DNA from 3 places in the Mesorhizobium sp. WSM4821 genome. Region 1 is predicted to be linked to each of the others. Evidence: predicted binding sites of a transcription regulator. Region 1 holds the regulator's gene; each other region holds the start of a gene.
What was found. Region 1 encodes PhoB, which activates phosphate uptake and scavenging genes when phosphate is short. Its sites were predicted from a motif close to TGTCATNNANCTGTCAT; they were not measured.
Positions count from the first base shown of each region.

Region 2: AC0NID_RS07515 (alkaline phosphatase D family protein) is a predicted target of PhoB. The motif match lies at 2,114-2,130, and genes of this name have one in related genera.
Region 3: pstS (phosphate ABC transporter substrate-binding protein PstS) is a predicted target of PhoB. The motif match lies at 2,963-2,979, and genes of this name have one in related genera.

Region 1 is NZ_CM148371.1:1,838,385-1,846,460, reverse strand. Features, by position in the region: gene AC0NID_RS08845 (sugar ABC transporter permease) at 1-253, opposite strand, end outside; gene xylF (D-xylose ABC transporter substrate-binding protein) at 414-1,454, opposite strand; gene AC0NID_RS08835 (ROK family protein) at 1,727-2,974, shown strand; gene phoB (phosphate regulon transcriptional regulator PhoB) at 3,106-3,795, opposite strand; gene phoU (phosphate signaling complex protein PhoU) at 3,812-4,519, opposite strand; gene pstB (phosphate ABC transporter ATP-binding protein PstB) at 4,553-5,368, opposite strand; gene pstA (phosphate ABC transporter permease PstA) at 5,381-6,994, opposite strand; gene pstC (phosphate ABC transporter permease subunit PstC) at 6,987-8,076, opposite strand, start outside.
Region 2 is NZ_CM148371.1:1,577,548-1,585,623, forward strand. Features, by position in the region: gene AC0NID_RS07505 (TetR/AcrR family transcriptional regulator) at 1-567, opposite strand, end outside; gene AC0NID_RS07510 (MFS transporter) at 642-1,925, shown strand; gene AC0NID_RS07515 (alkaline phosphatase D family protein) at 2,203-3,777, shown strand; gene AC0NID_RS07520 (hypothetical protein) at 3,947-4,228, opposite strand; gene typA (translational GTPase TypA) at 4,429-6,258, shown strand; gene AC0NID_RS07530 (DUF1062 domain-containing protein) at 6,316-6,942, opposite strand; gene AC0NID_RS07535 (LysE family translocator) at 7,340-7,954, shown strand; gene AC0NID_RS07540 (YciI family protein) at 7,959-8,076, opposite strand, start outside.
Region 3 is NZ_CM148371.1:3,470,881-3,478,956, reverse strand. Features, by position in the region: gene AC0NID_RS16745 (Na/Pi cotransporter family protein) at 1-1,674, opposite strand, end outside; gene pstS (phosphate ABC transporter substrate-binding protein PstS) at 1,750-2,838, opposite strand; gene AC0NID_RS16735 (2OG-Fe(II) oxygenase) at 3,106-3,849, opposite strand; gene AC0NID_RS16730 (xanthine dehydrogenase family protein molybdopterin-binding subunit) at 3,998-6,319, opposite strand; gene AC0NID_RS16725 (FAD binding domain-containing protein) at 6,316-7,299, opposite strand; gene AC0NID_RS16720 ((2Fe-2S)-binding protein) at 7,296-7,793, opposite strand.

The DNA.
Region 1 (8,076 bases):
CCATGCCGGTCGCCATGATCGCGACCGAGGAGGTTTGCACCGACAGGTTCCAGAGATTGCGCGGCGTGAGGAAAAGCCCGCCCGACAGGATGTGGATTCCAAACCAGATGACCAGCAGCGCGCCGACCATGCCGAGCATGCGTATATCGAGCTCGGTTGCCTTGAGGAACCGTCCGACGGCGCTGAGTTCGGAATCACGCGCCCGGTCTTCGGCCGTTCTGGCGGCCGGTGGGTTGGATGCCGTGTCGGTCATGAAGTCCTCCCACCGGGTTGCCGTCTGGCGCGGATGCCGGAACACGATGCCACCGGCTTTCCCCAATCATTTGAAGCGGAAGCCATTTGAAGCGGAAAGCCCTTTTGAAAACGCCGCGACTGACAGCCGCGGCGTTCGTTTCCTTGCGAAGTGATCGAGATCAGTTGCAGACCGCCACGCTGCCGGCGGCGACGCCCGCGCAAACCGCGTCCTTGGTGATCCAGCCGGCGTCGATGACGACGTTGAGATTGTCCTTGGTGATAGCAATCGGCGTCAGGAACAGCGACTTGACGGCATTGCCGCCCGGCGTGGTGAAGTCCTTTGCGGCCGCAATGTCGGTCATCTGCTTGCCGTCGGCAAGTTGCGAGGCGATCTCGGCAGCGTTCTTGCCGAGTTCGCGCGCATCCTTCCACACCGATACGGTCTGTGTGCCGAGCGCGATGCGGTTCAGCGCCGCGTGATCGCCGTCCTGGCCCGACACCGGGACGGATCCGGCCAGGCCCTGCGCCGTCAGCGCGGCGACGACGCCGCCGGCGGTGCCGTCATTGGCGGCAACCACCGCATCGACCTTATTGTCGTTGGCGGTCAGGAACTGTTCCATGTTCTTCTGGGCGTTGGCGGGAAGCCAGCCGTCCGTATAGGCTTCGCCGACATTCTTGATCTTGCCGCTGTCGATGGCCTCCTTGAGCACTTCCATGGAGCCGGCGAACAGAAAATCGGCATTCGGGTCGGCGCCCGAGCCCTTGATGAAGACGTAATTGCCTTCCGGCGCCACTTTGAACACTTCGCGGGCCTGCATGCGCCCGACTTCCTGATTGTCGAAGGTCAGATAGAAGACGTCCTTGTTCTCGATCAGCCGGTCATAGCCGACGACCGGAATGCCTTCGTCCAGCGCCTTCTGCACCGCAGGTCCGATGGCCGAGGCATCCTGCGCAAGGATGATCAGCGCGTTGGCGCCTTGCGAGATCAGGCTCTCGACATCGGTCAACTGCTTGCCGGGATTGGATTGCGCATCGGCGGAAATATACTTGTCGCCGGCGGCCTCGATCGCTGCCTTCATGGCGGCCTCGTCGGTCTTCCAACGCTCTTCCTGGAAGTTGGACCACGAAACGCCAATGACCTTGTCCTTCGCCTGCGCGACCGACGCGAGCGTCAGCGACATGGCGACCCCCGCCAGGATGACGGCTGTGAATCTCTTCATGGTATTCCTCCCTGCGCCACGTACGGCGCGACCAAACTGGCCCAAAGGCCGGCACAAAAGGCTCTATTTTTTCGAGCCTCGAAAAAATACTGGTCGAACGCCGAAGCGCTGTCAACATCAATTCTGATGGATTTTGATGTCCTGCCCGGCGTTTTTTCGAGTCTCGGAATAAATAATGACAGGGCTGTCGGCTTCTGCCAATATTTGCCTGGTGTCGCCGACGGCCTTCGCATCACGAGAGGCCGCGAGGACGACCGGGAGGAACGCAAGACATGTCGGTCGGAATCCGCCACGACGATTTGCGCCGGCGCAACCGGGGGATGGTGATTTCGGCCGTGCGCCGGGCCGGCCATCCGTCGCGAACTGAGATCGCGGCGACTACCGGCCTCAGCCATTCGACGATATCGGCGATCTCTTCCGACCTTATCCACGAGGGCATCCTTGCCGAGAGCAGGGCAAGCGAGACCGTTTCGCTGAAACGCGGCCGGCCGCAGGTCGGCCTCAGCCTCAATCCGGAAGCGGCTAAGGTATTGGCCGTCGTGTTGTCGTTGAATTTCCTTTCGGTCGCCGTCATCGATTATGCCGGGCAAGTGGTCGCCGAGGAACAGCGCCGGCTGGACACGCTGACCATGTCGCGCGACGCACTGATCGGCGAATGCGTCGCCATCGTCCGGCGCCGGCTCAAGGATCCCGACCTCGATGTCCAAAGCGTCGCGCGCATCGCGCTGGCGATCCAGGGCATCACCGATTCCCATGCGCGAGCCATGCTGTGGTCGCCGATCACGCCGCAGACGAACATCGCTTTCGCCGACATTCTGGAAGACCAGTTCGGCATCCCGGCCACCATGGAGAACGACTGCAACATGATGGCCGTGGCGCTGCGCTGGCGCGACCCGGATCGTTACCGCGACGATTTTATCGCCATCCTGCTCTCGCACGGCATCGGTATGGGGCTGGTGCTGAAAGGCGAACTGTTCACCGGCACTCATTCCTCGGGCGGCGAATTCGGCCACATGATCCATCGCCCGGGCGGCGCGCTCTGCCGCTGCGGGCGGCGCGGCTGCGTCGAGGCCTATGCCGGCAACTACGCCATCTGGCGCAACGCTAGGCAGTTGAGCGAAAACACCGAGCCGGTCGCCGATGTCAGCGATGCCGACATGCGGGCGCTCGCCGCCCGGGCGCGCGAGACGGACGGACCGGAGCGCGAAGCCTACCGCAAGGCCGGCGAAGCGCTCGGCTTTGGGCTCGGCAGCCTGTTCGCACTGATCGATCCGGCGCCGGTCGCCATGGTCGGCGCCAGTGCCGCCGCTTTCGACCTGATCGAGCCGGCCCTGCGCGAAGCCATCGCCCAGACCGCCGGCGGCCAGCATTCGGGTTCGATTTCCTTCGACACCGAGCCGAACGAGCTGCCGCTGATCCGCGAAGGCTGCGCCATGCGGGCGCTAAGCTTCGTCGACCAGGAGATTTTCGCGCCGGGCGTGCAGGCGAGAGGAGGCTCAGCGGGGAAGAACGTGGCTTGAGTTTGACCGAAGAGCGCGGGAGGCCCAACTTCGTCATCCCTGGGCGAAGCAATGGGCGTTTTCGATAGCCGCCAAGACATGCGATCCGCCAACGCAGCACATCCGACTGTCAGAACCTTCGCGCCGTGGAGCTAGTCTTCCCTGATCGCGTAGCCGGCACCGCGGATGGTGCGGATGACATCAGGCATGCGACCATTGTTGACCGCCTTGCGCAGCCGGCCGACATGGACGTCCACCGTGCGTTCGTCGATGTAGATCGTCTCGCCCCAGACATTGTCGAGCAGCTGGCTGCGCGAGAACACGCGGCCGGGATGCCGCATCATGAATTCGAGCAGCCGGAACTCGGTCGGTCCGAGCCGGATCTCACTCTTCTTGCGATAGACCCGGTGCGATTCGCGATCGAGCACGATGTCGCCGACCTTGAGAACGCTGGACAGCACTTCCGGCTTGGCGCGACGCAGCAGCGCCTTGACCCTGGCCATGAATTCCGGTGTCGAGAAGGGCTTGACCAGATAGTCGTCCGCTCCGGTGGAAAGGCCGCGCACCCGGTCGCTCTCCTCCCCGCGGGCGGTCAGCATGATGATCGGCAGCCGCTCGGTTTCGGGACGCACCCGAAGACGCCGGCAAAGCTCGATGCCGGAAATCGCCGGCACCATCCAGTCCAGCACCAGAAGATCGGGCACGTTCTCCTGCAGCCGGATCTCGGCCTCGTCGCCGCGTGTCACCACCTCGACTTGATAGCCTTCGGATTCGAGATTGTAGCGGAGGAGGACGCCTAGAGGCTCTTCATCCTCCACCACCATGATGCGCGGCGCGATCATCGGCCGGTTACCCCTGTCATGTCGCCGGCGCCGACATTGTCGTCTCGTCGAGCTTCGGGCGGTCCGCCGGCAATTGATTCCCGGTCACGACATAGTAGGCGTTTTCGGCAACGTTGGTGACATGATCACCGATACGCTCGAGATTCTTGGCGCAGAATAGAAGGTGCGTGCAGGCGGTTATGTTACGCGGATCCTCCATCATGTAGGTCAGGAGCTCGCGAAACACCGCCGTGTATTTCACGTCGATCCTCTCGTCGGCGGCGCGCAGTTCCTTCAACGCGTCGGCGTTGCGCGAGACATAGTGCTCGACCACGCCGCGGAGCTGCTCGAGAACGAGATCCGCCATGGCGTCGATACCGTGCGAGAGATTGCGTGGCGTGGCGCTCTGTCCGACGGCGCTGACCCGCTTGGCTATGTTCTTGGCCAGGTCGCCGATCCGCTCGAGATCGCCCGCCATGCGGATTGCGCCGACCACGGCACGCAGATCCTGCGCCATCGGCTGCCGCTTGGCGATCAGCGTGATCGCGCTATCGTCGAGTTCGCGCTGCCGCGCATCCATGATCGTGTCGTCCGAGACGACGCGCTGCGCCATCGCATTGTCCGAAGCTAGCAACGCGCGGATTGACGCCGCGACCATCGCGGCGGCTAGCTCGTCCATGTCGCGGAGCAGCCGGTCGATGTGCTCCAATTCCTCGTCGAAAGATGCGACGGTGTGTTCACCCATGATACTGTCCTCGTGTTCGAAATTCGCCGCCGCTCAACCGAACCGGCCGGTGATGTAGTCCTGGGTGCGTTTGTCGTCGGGATTGGTGAACATCTTGTCGGTCGCGCCCTCCTCGACCAGATAGCCGAGGTGGAACATGGCCGTGCGCTGCGACACGCGCGCTGCCTGCTGCATCGAATGAGTGACGATGACGATCGTGTAGTTCTGGCGCAGTTCGTCGATCAGTTCCTCGACGCGGGCGGTGGCGATCGGATCAAGCGCCGAACACGGCTCGTCCATCAGGATCACCTCCGGCGACACCGCGATGGCGCGCGCGATGCACAGGCGCTGCTGCTGTCCGCCGGAGAGACCAGTGCCCGACTCGAGCAGGCGATCCTTGACCTCGTTGAACAGGCCGGCCTTCTTCAGGCTCGATTCGACGATGCCGTCCAACTCCGCCTTACTCCTAGCCAGGCCGTGAATGCGTGGACCGTAGGCGACGTTTTCGTAGATCGACTTCGGAAACGGGTTCGGCTTCTGGAACACCATGCCGACGCGAGCCCTGAGTTCGACGACGTCGATTTTCGGGTCGTAGATATCCTCGCTGTCGAGCGTGATCTTGCCGGTGACCCGGGCGATCGGGATCGTGTCGTTCATCCGGTTCAGGCAGCGCAGAAAGGTCGACTTGCCGCAGCCCGATGGGCCGATCAACGCCGTCACCTGGTTTTCACGGACATCGAGATCCACGTCGAACAGGGCTCGCTTCTCGCCGTAATGAACGGAGACCTTTGCGCCCTTCATCTTGATCGAAGGTTCGTTGGTCCCGCTACCCAGTTTCTGTTCGACGCTGGCTTCCGTCATGATGTTCATATCCTCTACTCCTTACCAGCGCCGCTCGAAGCGCCTGCGCAGTATCACCGCAATGGCATTCATGATGACCAAAAACAGCAGCAAGATCAAAATCGCCGCCGAAGTCTTCTGCTGGAACCCGGCTTCCGGGAAATCGGCCCACATGAATATCTGCACGGGAAGGATCGTCGCGGGATCGGTGAAGCCGCCGGGGATGTCGACGATGAAGGCGACCATGCCGATCATCAGCAACGGCGCGGTCTCGCCCAGCGCATGCGCCATTCCGAGGATGGTGCCGGTCATGATACCCGGCATCGCCAGCGGCAGGACGTGATGGAATACGGTTTGGACCTTGGACGCTCCGATGCCAAGCGCCGCCTCGCGGATGGATGGTGGCACGGCGCGTAGCGAAGCGCGTGAGGCGATAATGATGATCGGCAGCGTCATCAGCGCCAGCACCATGCCGCCGACCACCGGGGCCGAGCGCGGCAGGCCGAAGAAATTCAGGAATACGGCAAGTCCAAGCAGGCCGAAGACGATCGAAGGCACCGCCGCCAGATTGTTGATATTCACTTCGATGATCGTCGTCAGCCGGTTCTTGGGCGCAAATTCCTCAAGATAGATCGCCGCCGAAACGCCGATCGGGAAGGCGATGGCGAGCGTTACGATCATGGTCAGGAACGATCCGACGACCGCGCCCCAGACGCCGGCCAGTTCCGGCTCGCGGCTGGCGCCGGTGAAGAAGAAGATCGAGTTGAACCGGCTTTCGATCAAGCCGTCGCTCTTCAACGTGTCGAGCCACACGATTTCCTTGTCCGAAATCTTTCGCGATGCTTCCGGCGTATCGATGACGCGCAGGGATGCCTGACCGCTCGCGGCGGGCGCCGTGCTGTCCAGCGCCTCGATCACCGTGCCCTTTGCGATCGCCGTCCCGTTGCCCCCCGGCGACAGCGCGGTCAGCTTGACCGTACCGCCGTTGAACACGACCAGCAGCGACGATGCGCCGCTCGTCAGCGTCAGCATGCCGTTTTCGCCCTCGGTCGCACCATGGCCGCGCGCCAGCGCCAGCAAGCCATCGTCGCCGAAGGTCAGGTCGATGTCGCCGCTGGTTCCCGAAGGCGTGACGCTCGTTGAAATGGGTTCGTCCGAACCGACGTCAGCAAGCAAACCCTTGAGATAGAGGTCGGCAAAATCGTCCAGTGGAACCGCATAGTCCACCGTTCTTCCGAGCATCCCCGCATCAGCCGCAATATCCTTGCGCAGGAAGACGCCCGTGCCGCTGGAAATCAGCCCGCGCAACAGGCGCTTGTCCTGACGGCTCTTCACATCCGGAAATTTTGCCGCAAGCGCTTCCTGGGCGATGGAATCATAGTTTACGTCACCGAGTTTCGCTGGGTCGACCTTAGCCGACGAAAGATCGATCGGCAGCGTCAGATAGTTCAGCCGCAGCGCCGGAATCGCCTGCGTGACGACGGTCGACAGGAGCAACACGAGGAACAACCCAGCCAACGCGACGGCTCCGGCGCCGAGCCACTTGAACCACGCTTCCGCACGGTAACGGCCCTTCAGCCGCGCCTTGGCGGCATCGTCGGTATGAATGCTGACCGGCCGTCCGCCGGCGCCAAATGACGCGATCGCATCAGTCATATTGCTCTCGGTATTTCTGGACGACGCGCAAAGCGACGATGTTGAGGGTGAGCGTGATGCAGAACAGCACCAGGCCAAGTGCGAAGGCTGCAAGCGTCTTGGCGCTGTCGAATTCCTGATCGCCCACAAGCAGCGTCACGATCTGAACCGTCACGGTGGTGACCGCTTCGAGCGGGTTGGCCGTGAGGTTTGCCGCCAGCCCCGCCGCCATGACCACGATCATTGTTTCGCCGATGGCGCGGCTGACGGCGAGCAGCATCGCCGAAACGATGCCCGGAAGGGCGGCGGGAAGGATCACCTTGCGGATGGTTTCCGACTTGGTCGCGCCGAGGCCGGCGGAACCGTCTCTGAGGGATTGCGGAACGGCGTTGATCACGTCATCGGAAAGCGAGGAAACGAAGGGAATGATCATGATGCCCATGACCACGCCTGCGGCGAGCGCGGATTCGGACGCAACGCTTAGACCCAGACTTTCGCCGATACCGCGAAAGTAGGGTGCAACCGTCAGTGCGGCGAAGAAGCCATAGACGACTGTCGGAATGCCGGCGAGGATTTCCAGCACCGGCTTTGCGACCGCGCGGACGCTTTTGGAAGCGTAATCCGAAAGATAGATCGCAGCCATCAGCCCGATAGGCGCGGCCACCAGCATGGCGATGAAGGTGATGAGCAACGTGCCTGCAAAGAGCGGCACCGCGCCAAAAATGTCCTGGTTGACGTCGCCGGCTTCCGTTCCCGCGCCGGTAAAGGCGCTCTGCGGCGACCAGTGCGTACCGAACAGGAACTTGTAGAACGGCACCTGTTGGAAGAACCGCAGCGATTCAAAGATCAGCGACAGGACGATGCCGATCGTCGTCAGGATCGCGACCACCGAGCAGGCGATCAAGAATGCGCGAAGAACGCGCTCGACCACATGGCGCGCCCGGTAGGCCTGCGCGATACGCGAATAGGCCCAGTAAAATCCGGACGCGGAAAGCATCAGCGCGACGGCCCAGATGATCCAGGTGCTGGTCGCGTGGATTGATTTGTAGACGGCAGCGGCCGCCTCTTTCGTGGGATCGGCGAAGCCGACAAGCCCGCCAAAG
Region 2 (8,076 bases), 260 kb from region 1:
TTGCGCCGGTCCGCCGTGCCCGAACAACTGGCCGCTGATATAGGCGCCCTCGATCAGCAGCAGCAGCCCGTCGCCCAGCGTATCGGCGTCGGCGGCGCCCATCGCGGCCGCCATGGCGCGCAGGCGGCGGCGCAATTCCTGTTTGTTGGCCTCGCTCACGATGCGGGCCGGGTGGCCGTGCTCGGGATATTCGACCGCCGCATTGGTCATGCCGCAGCCGCGATAGTCAGCTTTTTGCGTGCGCTTGCCGACGCGGGTCAGGAAGGCGGCAATCTGCGCGCGCGGATCGCCGGGATGGGCAGCCACCGCCTCATCGAAGCGGCCCCAGAACTCGAGGTCGTATTGCCGGAGATAGGAGGCGGCCAGCTCGTCCTTGGACGGAAAACTGCGGTAGAGGCTGGGCTTGGTGACGCCTGCGCGCTTGACGATCTCGTCGACGCCGATCGCCCTGATGCCTTGCCGATAGAACAGGTCACGCGCCACGCCAAGGATCTTCTGAGCGGCCCGGAGTGGTGGCGCCACATCATCCGAGTTGATCGTCGGTTCAATGCTTTTCATTCTCGACATGGTGTTGCCCGGTTGACAATGTTACCGATCGGTACGTATACCTTTCACCCATCAGCAACGTACCGGTCAGTAACATGATAGTCCACTCCCGTCCGTTTGGCCAGCGCTACGCCTTCGTCGTGGTCGCCGTCATTTTCCTTTGTCTGCTGATCGCGGCAGGCCTCCGGTCGGCGCCGGCGGTCATGATGCTGCCGCTGGAGGAGAGCTTCGGCTGGCGGCGCGACGTCGTCTCGCTCGCCGCGGCCATAGGCATCTTCCTCTACGGTCTGACCGGACCGTTTGCCGCAGCCTTGATGGAACGGGTCGGGCTGCGCCGCACGCTGCTGGCAGCGCTGCTGCTGATGTCGGGTTCGACGGCGCTCAGCCTGTTGATGACCGAGCCATGGCATCTGCTTCTCACCTGGGGCGTGTTTTCCGGCGTCGGTTCCGGCGCGGTCGCCACGGTACTTGGCGCCACCATCGTCAACCGCTGGTTCAAGACCAATCGCGGCCTGGTGATGGGGCTGATGTCGGCCTCCGCCGCTACCGGCCTGCTGGTGTTCCTGCCGCTGCTCGCCGCACTCGCCCAGTCAGGCGGCTGGAAGCCGGTCGTCATTACCATTGCGGTCGCCACCGCCTGCCTGGTGCCGCTGGTCTGGCTGCTGGTGCCGGAGCGTCCGGCCTCGATCGGCATGGTACGCTACGGCGCCGAGGCCGACGACGTGCCGCCGGTTCCGCCGGCCTCGCAGGGCAATTTCCTGATGCACACGCTCAACACGCTGCGCCGCGCCGCTGGCACCCGCGTGTTCTGGTATCTGTTCGCCACCTTCTTCATCTGCGGCTTCACCACCAATGGACTGGTTGGCACGCACCTGATCGCGTTCTGCGGCGACATGGGCATCGGTGAGGTGCAAGCCGCCGGCCTGCTGTCGCTGATGGGCATCTTCGACCTGATCGGCACGACGCTGTCGGGCTGGCTCACCGACCGCTTCGATCCGCGCAAGCTGCTTGGCGTCTATTATGCGATCCGCGGCCTGTCGCTGATCTATCTGCCCTACTCCGGCTTCTCGTCGACCAGCCTGATTATCTTCGCCGTGCTCTACGGATTGGACTGGATCGCCACCGTGCCGCCGACGCTCAGGCTGTCGAACGAGGCGTTCGGCGACCGCAGCGGGCCGATCGTCTTCGGTTGGATCGTCGCCGGCCATCAGGTGGGCGCTGCGACCGCAGCCCTCTTCGGCGGCACCATGCGCGAACTGCAGGGCAATTACGAACTTGCCTTCCTCATAGCCGGCATGACGGCAATAGCCGCAGCCTGCATCTCGCTGTTGATCAACACCAGCCGGCCGGCCTTCGAGCCGGAACCGCAGGCGGCTTAAGGCGCGACGGTCAAGCTGCAATCTCCCCCACGTAGGGGAGATGGCCGCGAAGCGGCCAGAGGGGGGCGGTCCGACCGGGCTCGGCCCCTTACCGCGACGCAGGAGGTCGGCGCTCCACGCGAGACGACCCCTTCTGTCGCCTTCGGCGACATCTCCCCTCAAGGAGGGAGATTCGCTAGCCTGTCGATTGTTATCAAACCTTCATGATTTTGAGATGCGGCTGAAACATTGACGCTGGAGCTTGGCGGCGACGTTCAACGCCATCCAGGAGACAGCCATGAACAAAATTTCGATGACGCGGCGCGCTTTCGTCGCGTCGGCGAGCGCCTTTGGCCTCGTCGGCGCCTCGGGCCTCGCGCTTCCCTATTATTCCCGCGCCAATCAGCGGCCGGCCTTCACCCATGGCGTCCAGTCCGGCGACGTCGACGCCACCAGCGGCATGGTCTGGACGCGCACCGATCGCCCGTCGCGCGTCATGTTCGAAGTGTCGTCGACGGAGAATTTCGCCAACGCCATTCGCCTTGCGCCGCTCGCTACGTCGCCTGCCAGCGATTACACAGCGAAGCGGCTGCTCACCGACCTCGCCTCCGACCAGGACATCTTCTACCGCATGATTGCGGCCGATCTCGCCGACATCAACGCCGTCTCCGAGCCGGTCGTCGGCCGTTTCCGCACGGCGCCGGCTTCGAAGCGCGACATTCGTTTCGCCTGGTCGGGCGACACAGCAGGCCAGGGCTGGGGCATCGACGACACCGGCATGAAGACCTACGCCACGATCGGCAAGCATACGCCCGACTTCTTCCTGCATTCGGGCGACACCATCTATGCCGACGGCGCGATGAAGGACGAGGTCGACCTGCCCGGCGGCGGCAAATGGAAGAACACCGTCCTCATCGACGAAAAGCGCAAGGTTGCCGAGACGCTGGATGAGTACCGGGGTCAGTGGAAGTACAACATGATGGATAGGAATGTGCAGGGGCTCAACGCCATCTGCCCGACCTTCTATCAGTGGGACGACCACGAGGTGGTGAACAACTGGTCGGATTCGAAGGACCTGAGCGCCGACGACCGCTATTCGGAAAAGTCCATCCATGTTCTGGCGGCACGCGCGGCGCGCGCCTTTCAGGAAATGACGACGATCCGCTACGAGCCATCGGAACCCGGCCGCGTCTATCGCAAGATCGCCTACGGGCCGCTGCTCGACGTGTTCTTCCTCGACATGCGTTCCTATCGCGGCCGCAATGGTCCTGGCATGCAGGATACGATGACGCCGCAATCGCGCGTTCTCGGCGAACAGCAGACGAGGTGGCTGAAGCGCGAACTGGCAAACTCCAACGCGACGTGGAAAATCATCGCCGCCGACATGCCGCTGGGTCTCGTCGTCTGGAACGATGGTGCCAAGAAGGTCGGCGCCGAGGCCGTCAGCAATGGCGACAACGGCCCGGCCAAGGGCCGCGAGCTGGAAATTGCCGACCTCCTTCGCTACATAAAGAATGCCGGCATCGACAACACCGTCTGGCTGACCGCCGATGTGCACTACACGGCGGCACACTACTACAATCCTGACAAGGCGCAGTTCCAGGACTTCAATCCATTCTGGGAATTCGTCTCGGGTCCGCTTCACGCCGGCACGTTCGGTCCCAACGATTTCGACATGACCTTCGGTCCGGAGCTGAAATTCATCAAAGCGCCGACCGCCGAGCAGGGGCAGAACCTACCGCCCTCGGCCGGGCTGCAGTTCTTCGGCCTCGTCGACATCGACGGCGCCACCGAGCAGATGACGGTGCGGCTGATGGATCGCGACGACAACGAACTCTACAAGGTCACGCTCGATCCGGTCCAGTCGGCGTGAGTGACTGGCGCCTATTCACCCTCCCCCTTGTGGGTCCCTTGTGGGAGAGTCGGCGAGGTTGGCTTTGCAAATGAGACGGGGTGGGGGTAAAGCGCCGACACAGGTAGGGAAGCCCCACCCCGCTCCGCTTCGCGGATCGACCCTCCCCTTGGGGGGTAAAGCGCGGTCGTCAGTCCGGATAGCAGACGGTTGGAATGTTGGGCCAGACCGCGCTGTCGCAGCCGGCGTTTTTCTGCCTTTGCTTGAAGGCGGCGCTGACCGGCCCGGTCACCACCGGGTCGACGCCATCGGGAGCATCGGCAAAAAGCTGCTCCGCCGGACGCGTATCGGACGGCAGGGCAGGGCGTGCCTCGTTGAAGATCGCAGCCGATTGCGCGGCGCCTGCCGCAAGGAGCACGCCCAGGGCAGCCCATGCGAGGATTGGCCGGTATCTGATGCCCATATTGGTCATGAAATTCGAACTGCCCCGACCGTGAAAGGTTCCGCATTGGTTAATAATTTCATTTCATACCAAGACGCTTAAGATTTGGTGACCATGTATTTGGTGACACGCCTCCTCTTTCGCAATTGCGAAAAACCCTGTATGAGCCGCGCAACCGAAAGAGGCAGCGCCCTTTGGCCTGCTGCCTGCAACGCTCCCGAGACCACAACATGAAACTCCGCAATATCGCGATCATCGCGCACGTCGACCATGGAAAAACCACCCTCGTCGACCAGCTCCTGAAGCAGTCCGGCTCGTTCCGCGACAACCAGCGCGTCGCCGAGCGCGCCATGGATTCGAACGACCTCGAAAAGGAACGCGGCATAACCATCCTGGCCAAGGCGACCTCGGTCGACTGGAAGGACTTCCGCATCAACATCGTCGACACGCCAGGCCACGCCGATTTCGGCGGTGAAGTCGAGCGCATCCTGTCGATGGTGGATTCGGCCATCGTGCTGGTCGACGCCGCCGAAGGGCCGATGCCGCAGACCAAATTCGTCGTCGGCAAGGCGCTCAAGGTCGGGCTGAAGCCGATCGTCGTCATCAACAAGATCGACCGGCCGGACGCCCGCCATGTCGAGGTAGTCAACGAGGTGTTCGACCTGTTTGCGGCACTCGACGCCACCGACGAGCAGCTCGACTTCCCAATCCTCTACGGTTCCGGCCGCGACGGTTGGGTCTCGGAAAATCCGGAAGGTCCGAAGGACGAGGGCCTGGCGCCGCTGTTCGACCTCGTCATCAAGCATGTGCCGGCGCCGACCGTGCATCCCGGTCCGTTCCGCATGATCGGCACCATCCTGGAGGCCAATCCGTTCCTCGGCCGCATCATCACCGGCCGCATCGAATCCGGCACGCTGAAATCCAACCAGGCCGTCAAGGTGCTGCACCATGACGGCACCCAGGTCGAAACCGGCCGCATCTCGAAGATCCTCGCTTTCCGCGGGCTCGAGCGGCAGCCGATCGACGAAGCACAGGCAGGCGACATCGTCGCCATTGCCGGCCTGTCGAAGGGCACCGTCGCCGACACGTTCTGCGACCTGTCGGTGACCGAACCGCTGCATGCGCAGCCGATCGATCCGCCGACCGTGACGATGTCGTTCCTCGTCAACGATTCGCCGCTGGCCGGCACCGAGGGCGACAAGGTGACCAGCCGCGTCATCCGCGACCGCCTGCTGCGCGAGGCCGAAGGCAATGTCGCGCTGAAGATTGAGGAATCGCCGGACAAGGATTCGTTCTTCGTCTCCGGCCGCGGCGAATTGCAGCTTGCCGTACTGATCGAGACGATGCGCCGTGAAGGCTTCGAAATCGCCGTGTCGCGACCGCGCGTCGTCATGCAGCAGGGCGAGAACGGCGAATTGCTGGAGCCGGTCGAGGAAGTCGTTATCGACGTCGACGAGGAGCATGCCGGCGTCGTCGTGCAGAAGATGTCGGAGCGCAAGGCCGAGATGGTCGAGCTGCGCCCATCGGGCGGCAACCGCCAGCGCATCGTCTTCCACGCGCCGACGCGCGGCCTGATCGGCTACCAGTCGGAACTGTTGACCGACACGCGCGGCACCGCCGTCATGAACCGGCTGTTCCACGCCTATCAGCCCTACAAGGGCGAGCTGCCGGGCCGCACCAACGGCGTGCTGATCTCCAACGAACAGGGTGAATCGGTGGCCTACGCCATGTGGAACCTGGAAGACCGTGGACCGATGGTCATCGACCCGGGCGTCAAGGTCTATCAGGGCATGATCATCGGCATTCATTCACGCGACAACGACCTTGAAGTGAACGTGCTGAAGGGCAAGAAGCTGACCAACATCCGCGCCGCCGGCAAGGATGAGGCGGTGAAGCTGACGCCGCCGATCCGCATGACGCTGGAACGCGCGCTGGCCTGGATCCAGGACGACGAGCTGGTCGAGGTGACGCCGAAGACCATCCGCCTGCGCAAGCTCTATCTCGACCCGAACGAGCGCAAGCGTTTCGAAAAGTCGGCGAAAGTGGTCGGCGCGGCGTAAGCTTTTTTCTCCGGAAATAATTATCGAGTGAGGGAGCAATGCTCCCTCCCTTTTGCTTCATCCGCCGGCAGCCGAGATGATGGCTTCCCGGGCGGGCTCGCCGGCCAGACCGATGCGGATCGCCGTTCCCGTTCGGGCCGCCTTGCGCAAGGCTTTGGCATCGTGCGGATCGACGACCAGCCGCCGCTTCTCTCCCCAAGCGTGAAGCCGCGATCGTGAGATGCCGAGTTCGCTGGCGAGCAGTCGGTCGAGCCGTAGCGCTGTCGGCATTTCCAGCCCGAGCTGGAGTTCGACAGCGGTGGTGTTTTCCGGCCTGTCCCCGAGCATTTCCTCATGAACGGTGGCTTCATGAAACTCCTCGACGCGCCCGATCGCGCTGCGCAGTGCGACAACATCGAAGGCATGCCGACGCGCCAGCGTCGGGTCGTTGCTTTCGAGCGCCCGCAGCAGCTCCGGCTCGATATCGCAGCGGTTGCGCCGCTCCAGAATGCCGAAATTCCATGAATTGTCGCAATCGATGCAGCGGTAGATCAGCCAAGCATCGATGCGTTTGCCGTTGGCGTTGACGCGAAATTTTCCGCTGCTGTGGTAAGCTTTCAAGCCACCGCAGCGATTGCAGTTGATCAGAGGTCGAGGCGCGGTTTTGGGCACGATCGCCCAGCGGATACGCAGTATCGAAGACATGCCGAAAAGCCCTTCCCGTCGGGAAGTTCGTCAGATCGGCGATGTCGAGATGCCCATGCGGGCATGGCGTGGCGAGAGGCTGCGATGGTCGGAAAATCAGGTGTCGCGGGTGATTGTGCGCGACAGCGGTTCAGCAGTGCCAAACCGGTCTCGAACCGCCACCCTGAGGAACACGTGAGGTGAAGCAGACGTCGCGACAGCGGCGCCATGCATTGTGTCGGGGGAGTTGACGAGACCGGCGGTTACGTAGGCAAAGTGAAGCTCGAAATTGTGTCGGGGCGAAACTTCTAGCCGCGAGGCGGCGGGCCGACAAGCCCCTTCTATTGTCGATGCTACCGCTGCGGGGACAGTTGGGCTAATATTGAGCGGTCAACCTCGCAACCAAAAGATCCCGGTCATGCACTTCACGTCGCTTCTGATCTTCGCCGCCGCCCTTTTCGTCGCCGCTGGCTCGCCCGGCCCCTCGATTGCCGCTCTGGTGGCGCGGGTCATCGCAAAGGGCTTTCGCGACGTGTTCCCGTTCCTGCTCGCCATGTGGATCGGCGAGGGCATCTGGCTGTCGCTGGCGGTGTTCGGGCTGGCGATGGTGGCGCAGACCTTTCATCTCGCCTTCGTCGTGTTGAAATGGGTCGGCGTCGCCTATCTTGCCTATCTCGCCTGGAAGATGTGGACGGCGCCGGTCGAGGCGCGCGAGGGCGAGATGCCGCGCGAAGAGTCGGCCGTCAAACTGTTCTTTGCAGGCATGGCGGTGACGCTCGGCAATCCCAAGATCATGATGTTCTATCTGGCGCTGCTGCCGACCATCATCGATCTCGCTTCGGTGACGGTCGTCGGTTGGGTCGAGCTGACGCTGACCATGGCTGTGGTTCTGGTCGCCATCGATCTGGCCTGGGTCCTCGCTGCTGCGCAGGCGCGAAAACTGCTCAGGAGCAAGCGGGCGATGCAGATCGCCAACCGCGTCAGCGCCACAACCATGGCCGGCGCCGCCGCGGCGATCGCGGCGCGGTCCTGAGCATTCACATCATCTCTACGATCGGCGCGATCTCGACGCTGAAACCCGGGTCCGTCAGGATAGGACAATCCTTGGCCTTGGCGACGGCATCGTCGATGTCTTTCGCTTCGATGATCGTATAG
Region 3 (8,076 bases), 1.6 Mb from region 1:
CATGCGTGCCGAGGCGCGGGCGAGCACGCTCTGCCGGTTGACCGATTTGCGCTCGGCGTCGATGCGCTGGATCAGGATTTCCGCGCGCTCGATCGACCCGAGCAGGGCCAGGATCGTGCCGCGTTCGGCGGCGCCCGCATTCGGTCCCAGCGCCAGCGTGCGGGCGCGCAATTCCTCGACCTCCGGGAGATTGACATGACCGGCCGGCATCTGCGGGTCGGAAATGCCGTAGGTCGGCAGGATCTCCCGCAGCGAGACGTCGAGCTTGCTCAACGCGACGTCGACGATGGCCTGCGCCGGGCTGCTGAACTTCTCACGCCGCACGCGGCGCGCCACCTGATGCATCGATTCCGTCAGGGCGGCCGTGAAGTCCGCCTCTTCGATCAGGCTGGCGATCAGATCGAGCTGGTCGTAGGGCAGATCCTCCTTCATGAGATCGGCGGTGTAGGCACGGATATCACGGCTGAGGATGTCGGTTGCGAGATAGTGCTCGCCCGGATCCGACGGCGCCTTCTTGGACGAGCGTGCGATGTCGAGGAACATGGCGCCGGCCTGGAGGTGCCGGGCCGTCTCCTGCTGAACGGCGGGAACGGCCTTGGCAAAATCGCCGGCCAGCTTGCGGTCGAGGAACCTCGGCGTCGAGAAATCCTCGGCGTCCTCGTCGTCCGTGTGCCCGACACGCGACAGGACCCGCTCGAACATCCCGGTGAACGGGAACAGCAACAACGTGTTGAAGACATTGAAGAAGGTCGAGTAGACGCCGACAGCGACCGGCACCAGGGGGAAGGTTTCCTTGCCGTCGACGATCACCGGAACGGCGGGATCGCCGCCGAAGAATTGCATGACCCATGCGAGGATCTCGATGGAGACGAAGAACAGCGGAATAGTGATGCACACGCCGATGATGTTGAACGAGATGTGCGCGTACGCGGTCCGCTTGGCGTTCTTCGAAAGGTTGAGCGAAGCCATCCACGAGGTGATCGTGGTGCCGAGATCGGCGCCGAGCGAGAAGGCGACCGCCGTTGTCCAGTCGAGAATGCCGGCGGCGCCAAGGCCCATCACGATGCCGATCGTCGCCGAGGACGAATGGATCATGGCGGTCACGCCGGCGGCGATGAACACGCATTTGAGAAGGTTGAGGTAGGAGTCGGCCGTCAGCGTCTGCAGCAGGGCCATGACTTCGGGCAGGTTGCGAAGCGGACGCAGGCCGCCGGTCATCAGGTTGAGGCCATAGAAGATCAGCGCGAAGCCCATGCAGGCGAGCGCTGTGTTCTTGATCTTTTCGCTTTTGGCGAAGCAGTAGACCAGCGAGAACACGCCGGCCAGGATCAACCCGAGCGGACCGAGCGGCAGGGCGATGAGCCCGTTGCCCAGCGTCGTGCCGATATTGGCGCCCATGATCACGCTGATCGCCGGTCTCAAGGCGATGACGCCGGCATTGACCAGGCCGACGACCATGACGCTCATCGCGGTCGACGACTGGATGACGCCCGTGATCAGCGTTCCCGCCAGCACGCCCTTGATCGGCGTTCCCGCGGCTTTGGCGAGAAAGGCGCGCATCCGGTTGACCGAAAGCGCCTGGATGCCATTTGCCATGAAATCCAGGCCGAGCATGAAGATGCCCAACCCGCCGATCACCGGCACGAAGATGTCCTTGAAGATATCTATATCCATGTCACGCAGTCCCCAACAAGCCGCCACCGCGGCGGGTTCAATTGTCGCGCGAGGCGGCCCGGCCCTTCACCCGGCTCAGTTTCCGACGGGCGCTTGCCTTGCCCAGTACTGTTCGATCTGGTCGACGAGCGCCTTTGGCAGCGGCACATAGCCGAGCGCCGCGGCCTCGCCCGCGCCCTGTGCGAAGGCGAGCCGGAAAAGGTCGTGCACGCGGCGATAGCGATGTTCCGAGCGTCCCGAGACCTGAACGACCGCGAACACCGCCGTGCTGATCGGATAGGCGGCATCGCCGTCCCGGTCGGTCAGCGAAGCGAAGAAATCGGTCGTTCGCGCCCAGTCGATGGAGGTCGCGGCAGCCTGAGCGCCCTCCGGCCCCGGGTTGACGAAGGTGCCGGATTTGTTCTGGATCAGCGCGTAGGAGAGGTTTGCGCGCTGGGCCTGGCCGGACTCGGCATAGGCGATCGCGCCTTTCGTGTCGTGCACGGCGCGGATGAGGTTCTGCGTGCCTTCCGCGTCAGTGCCGAGCGGCCACGAGATCAGCGTATTGGCGCCGTATTTCGCCTTCCACTCCTCGCTGGTCGCCGACAGATACTCGGTAAAGACAAAGGTCGAGCCGGAACCATCCTTGCGGTGAAGAATGCTGATCCTGAGATCGGGCAGCGTCAAATCCGGATTCACCGCCTTGATCGCGGGATCGGACCATGACTGGATCTTGCCCAGGTAGATGTCGGCCAGAAGCGGCCCGGTCAGGCGAAGGCTGCCTGGGCCAATGCCGTCGAGATTGACGACGACGGCGATGGCTCCCATCACGATCGGAAACTGCTGGCGGCCGGCCTTCCTGAGGTCGTCGGCGTTGATCGGCGCATCCGTCGCGGCAAAATCCATGTCCGGCTGATCGAGACGCAGGACGCCCGCGAGCGAGCCGACGATTTCATAGTCCACCTTCCAGTCGGGCGAGACATAGTCGCCGCCATCGGCGCGCGCGTTCTCGTAGGCCGCTGCCCATTTGCCGATGATCGGTGCGGCCAGTGTCGATCCGGCGCCGCGAATGGGCTCAGCCTGTGCAGCGGCCTCGATCGCCACGGCAACGGCAAGCGTGAAGGCGCCGCTCGTTATCTTCGCCCATTTACCCCGCAGTGAAGCAAAGCCGGCTGCAAGTATCATGACGGTCCCCCACTATACTGCGCATACGGGTAGCTATTTTTCAGTCTTGCCAGATATCAACAGTCATCCGTCCGGCGAGCGGACGCTGGCCGGAAGAGCACATCGCTCATCGTATGAACCTTGGTTAACGATTGGATGACAGAGATGTGGTGGGACGACTCTTTTTTATTCGAATCCTTCCAACCGCAGCACTTGCCCTGGAGAATCGTTCGACCACCTCAGAGCCGATGAACGGCTCTGCGCAGCGCCTGTGAAGTCTGGGGCAAATTACTTCGCGTCGTGGAAGATGATGCCGACGGTGTGGCGCATGCCTGAGCGAAGCCGGCTGACGCCGTGCCTGAGATTGACCCGGTAGCTGCCTTTGCTGCCCTGGACCGGCCGATTGTGGACCGCGAAAGCAACGGCGTCGCCCTGGCGCAGCGGCACCACCTCGGCGCGGCTCTGCATGCGCGGGCGCTGCTCGGTCAGCACGAACTCGCCGCCGGTGAAATCCTTGTCCGGCTCCGACAGCAGGATCGCCACCTGCAGCGGGAAGGCAAGATCGCCGTAGAGATCCTGATGCAGGCAGTTGAAGTCGCCGGGACCATATCGCAGCAGCAGCGGGGTCGGCCGCGTCTGGCCCTGGTCGTGGCATTGCTTGAGGAACGCGGCGTGTTCGTCCGGATAGCGCTGCGCAAGCCCCAAACGCTCGTTCCAGTCGTTGGCGACCACGGCGAGGCGCGGATAGAGCGCGGTGCGCAGGCCGCCGATCAGCTCGGGCAAGGGATAGCGGAAGTAACGGTACTCGCCCTTGCCGAAACCGTGCCGCGCCATATGGACATGGCTGCGGAAATGGCTTTCGTCTGGGTAGAGCGCTGAGATCTGCCTGCACTCCTGCGGAGTCAGCAGCTTTTCCATCACCGCGCAGCCATAGCCGCTCATCCCCTCGGCCAATACCTGCCAATCATATCCGCCGACCCGCGCCTCCGCCGATCGGACCCGTGCCCTCGAACCTATCGAATGAATGGTCATGGCCTTGCCTCCTCTGGCTCGTAGCCTTCTGCCGACAGATGGGTGAACAGCGCGTGCGAACCACCCGTTTCCTGCCAATGAGGTTACGCACAGAGTTGAAGCTGCCGATCTGCGCCAGAGGGAGATCAGCAGCCTCGCCGTCCCACCCCTAGATCAGCTTCTCCAGCGTGATCGGCAGATCCCTCACCCGTTTGCCGGTGGCATGGAACACCGCGTTGGCGATCGCCGGCGCCACGCCGACGATGCCCAACTCGCCCACACCTTTGCCGCCGAGCACGGAGGAATGCGGGTCGGGGATGCCGACCGAGATCACCTCGATGGCGGGAATGTCGGCATTGGTCGCGATGAGATAGTCGGCCAGGTTGTTGTTGACGATGCGGCCATGGCGGCGGTCGACGATGCCTTCCTCCAGCAGCGCCTGGCCGATGCCCATGATGATGCCGCCCTTCCACTGGCTTTCGGCGAGCTTGGGATTGTAGAGCCGGCCCGAATCCAGCGCCGACACCACGCGCGACACGCGAACCGTGCCGAAGTCCTCGTCGACGCGCACCTCGATGAAATGCGCGCACCAGCTGTGCCGTGAATAGTCGCCCTCGGTGTGCGACAGCGCCGTGGTGATGGTGGTGTAGTTCTTGTAGCGATCCTCTGGCGTGGAATCCGCCGGCATGGTGTCGCCCATCGCCTCGATCCGATCGCGCCCGATGCTGGCCAGCAGCTCGGCGATCGAGACCTCAGGGCCGTCGCCGCGCGGCGAGGCGATGCGGCTGTTGGCGACGACCAGCGTGTTGGCCTGCAATGCATGGAATGGCGAATTTGGATCGTTGATCGCCAGCCCGACCAACTGGTCGAGCGCGGCTGTCGCTGCCTTGTGCACGGCGCCGGTCATTACGCCGGCCAGCCGCGACCCGCCGGTGACGCCGGCGCGGGGATAGCGGGAGTCACCCAGCTTCACCACGACGTTTTCAGCCGGCACGCCCACCACTTCGGCTGCGGTCTGCGCCAGGATCGTATAGGTGCCCTGCCCCATGTCGATGCTCGAGCTTTCGACCTCGACCGAGCCGTCGGCGAGGATGCGCACGACAGCCTCGCCATAGGCGCGCCGCACCGGATAGGTGCCGGCGGCAACGCCCCAGCCGATCAGCTGATTGCCGTCGCGCATCGAGCGCGGCTCGGGTGTGCGCTTCGACCAGCCGAAGGCCTCGGCGCCAACCGCGAAGGCCTCGCGCAGCTGCCGCGTAGACCACGGCTTTTTCGCTTCCGGATCCTGTTCGGCGTAGTTCCTGAGCCGGATTTCCAGCGGATCGACGCCGACCTCGTAAGCCAGTTCGTCGATGGCGCTTTCGATCCCGAAGGCGCTCGGGTTCTCGCCCGGCGCGCGCAGGGCACCCGGCACCACCGTGTTCACCCGCACGACATTCTGCCGCGACGAGAAATTCGGCGTCGCATACATGATCGAGGTGACCGAACCGAGCGGCTCGACCCACATGCCGTCGACCGAAGTCTCGTTGACGCCGCGGTGCACGATCGACTGGATCCGGCCCTCCGCTTCGGCACCGAGCGCCACCGTCTGGCGCGTCGCTGCCCGTCCGCCATAGGCGGTAAAGGTCTGTGGCCTCGTGACCGCGAGCTTCACCGGCCGTCCCAGCATTTTCGCGGCAATCGCCGCCACCGCGCTATAGCCGTATGCGAACGCCTTGGAGCCGAAACCGCCGCCGATATAGGGCGAGACCAGGCGCACATTCTCGAACGGCACGCCGAACCATTCGGCATAGGTCCGCGCCATTCCGTCGAGCCATTGGCTGGGCTCCCACACCGTCAACCGGTCGCCCTGCCAGTGCGCGATCAGGCCATGCGGCTCCATCGGCGACTGGTATTCGCGCGGCGTGTTGTAGGCGGCGCAGATCCGCACCGGCGCCGAAGCGAAAGCCGCTTCCGCGTCGCCCCATTCCTTGGTCATCGTGTCGATCGGAATGCCGTCGCCGGCCTTCGGATCGCTAAGGTCGACGATTGCCGGCGTCTCGTCATAGCTGACCTTGACCAGGGCCGCGGCCGCGACCGCCTGCTCGAAACTCTCGGCCACCACCGCCGCGACATGCTGGCCGCTGAAGGTGATGTCGCGCGCCAACGGACAATAGGGGGCGTCAGGCGGCGGCGTGCCCAGCCAGTCCGTAGCGGTGTTGAGGCGCAACGCATTGTCCGGCGTCAGCACCAGCAGCACGCCGGGTGCGGTTTCGGCGGCGGCGGTGTCGATCGAACGCACCCGGCCCGCCGCAATCGTGCTCTCGACGAGAACGGCATGGCTAAGCCCGTCGAGCCGCTGCTCGACCGCGTATTTTGCGGCGCCGGTGATCTTGGCCGGGCCGTCGACGCGCGACAGCCGCCCGCCCACGGCTTCCGCGAGAACGGCGCCGTCCGACGCGTCGCCCCTCTTCGAATCGCCATGTCTGGTTCTGATCTCGTGAGCGGTCATGCAGCTTCTCCCACTTTCAGGATGGCGCGGGCGACGACGCGCGGCGCCAGTTCGATCTTGTAATGGTTGGCGCCGTGGTCGACGGCGCCTTCGATGGCGAGCAGGCTGGCGCGCCTGGCCGTGTCCGGTTCCAGCACCTTGCCCTTGAGCGCCTCTTCCACGGCGCGGGCGCGCCACGGTTTGGTGGCGACACCGCCGAGCGCTACGCGCAAATCCCTGATCGTCATTCCGTCGGCTTCGAACTCGATGCCGACGGCGGCGCTCGCCGCGGCGAACTCATAGGACTGCCGGTCGCGGATTTTCAGATAGGTCGAACGTTGCGCCGCTGCGGAGTTGGGAATGCTGATCGCGGTAATCACCTCGCCCGGCGCGATCGCATGTTCCCTGTCGGGCGTGGCGCCCGGCAGGAGAAAAAAGTCGTCGACCGCGATCTGGCGGTCGCCGAGATGAACGATGGCATCGAAGGCGACCAGCGCCGTCGCCAGATCGCCCGGATAGGTGGCGATGCAGGCCTCGCTGGTGCCGAGCACGGCATGGCCGCGGGTGACGCCGCCGATCGCCGAGCAGCCGCTGCCGGGCGAACGCTTGTTGCAGGCGGGAAAGTTCGCCGGATCGCGGAAATACGGGCAGCGCGTACGCTGCATCAGATTGCCGCCGATGGTCGCCATGTTGCGGAGCTGCGCCGATGCAGCCTGCCACAGCGCTTCCGAGACGGCGGGGAACCGGCTCTTGATGTCGGCATGGTCGGCGACGCTGCTCATCCTTGCCAGCGCGCCGATCGTGGCGCCCCGGTCATCGACCGTGATCCTATCGAGTCCCGTGAGATGGGTGATGTCGACCACGGTTTCAGGCTCGGTGACGCCGCATTTGGCGAGATCGATGAGCGTGGTGCCGCCGGCCAAGAGCATGGCGCCCGGCAGCGCCGCCGCCTGGCGTGCCGCGTCGATGGAATTGGCGCGCAGATACGAAAAGTCCCTCATGACGCGACCTCCAGGGCCGCCTGGCGCACGGCGACGACGATGTGCGGATAGGCGCCGCAGCGGCAGAGATTGCCGGCCATATATTCGCGGATTTCGTCATCCGAGCCGGCATGGCCCTCGCGGATGCAGGCGACCGCCGACATGATCTGGCCCGGTGTGCAGTAGCCGCACTGGAAGGCGTCCTGTTCGAGGAATGCGGCCTGCACCGCATGCAGCGTGCCGTCGCCCTCGGCAAGCCCTTCGATTGATGTGACCGCCCTGCCCTCGGCCTGGGCGGCTAGCGTCAGACATGCGAGCACGCGCTGGCCGTCGACATGCACGGTGCAGGCGCCGCATTGGCCGTGGTCGCAGCCCTTCTTGGTACCGGTCAGGCCGAGATGGTCGCGCAAGGCGTCGAGCAGCGTGACGCGCGGCTCGACCTCCAGTTCATGGCGTTGTCCGTTGATTTGAAGTTGGATGGGGATTCGGGTTTTGCTCGTCGTATTGCTTGTCATGGGGCGTCTGGCTCCAGTTGCTTGACGCGGAGGGGGAATGATCTGATGCCCGGCCGGGGAGCGGCAAGGGTCACTAGGGGTTGATAAAGGCTAATCTCCCTCCTTGAGGGGGGAGATTAGCCTCTCCATTGCCTTCGCCCAGCTTGCAGGCTCTCAACACGTGACATACCGGTTCCCCTGATTATATGATAAAGCTTCTCCACTAAAACGGAGGCGCCTCCGTTTATTACTTGGGGGCTGACCCGGCGCGGTTCAAGCCCTGTCTTCGCAGTGGAGAAAAAAT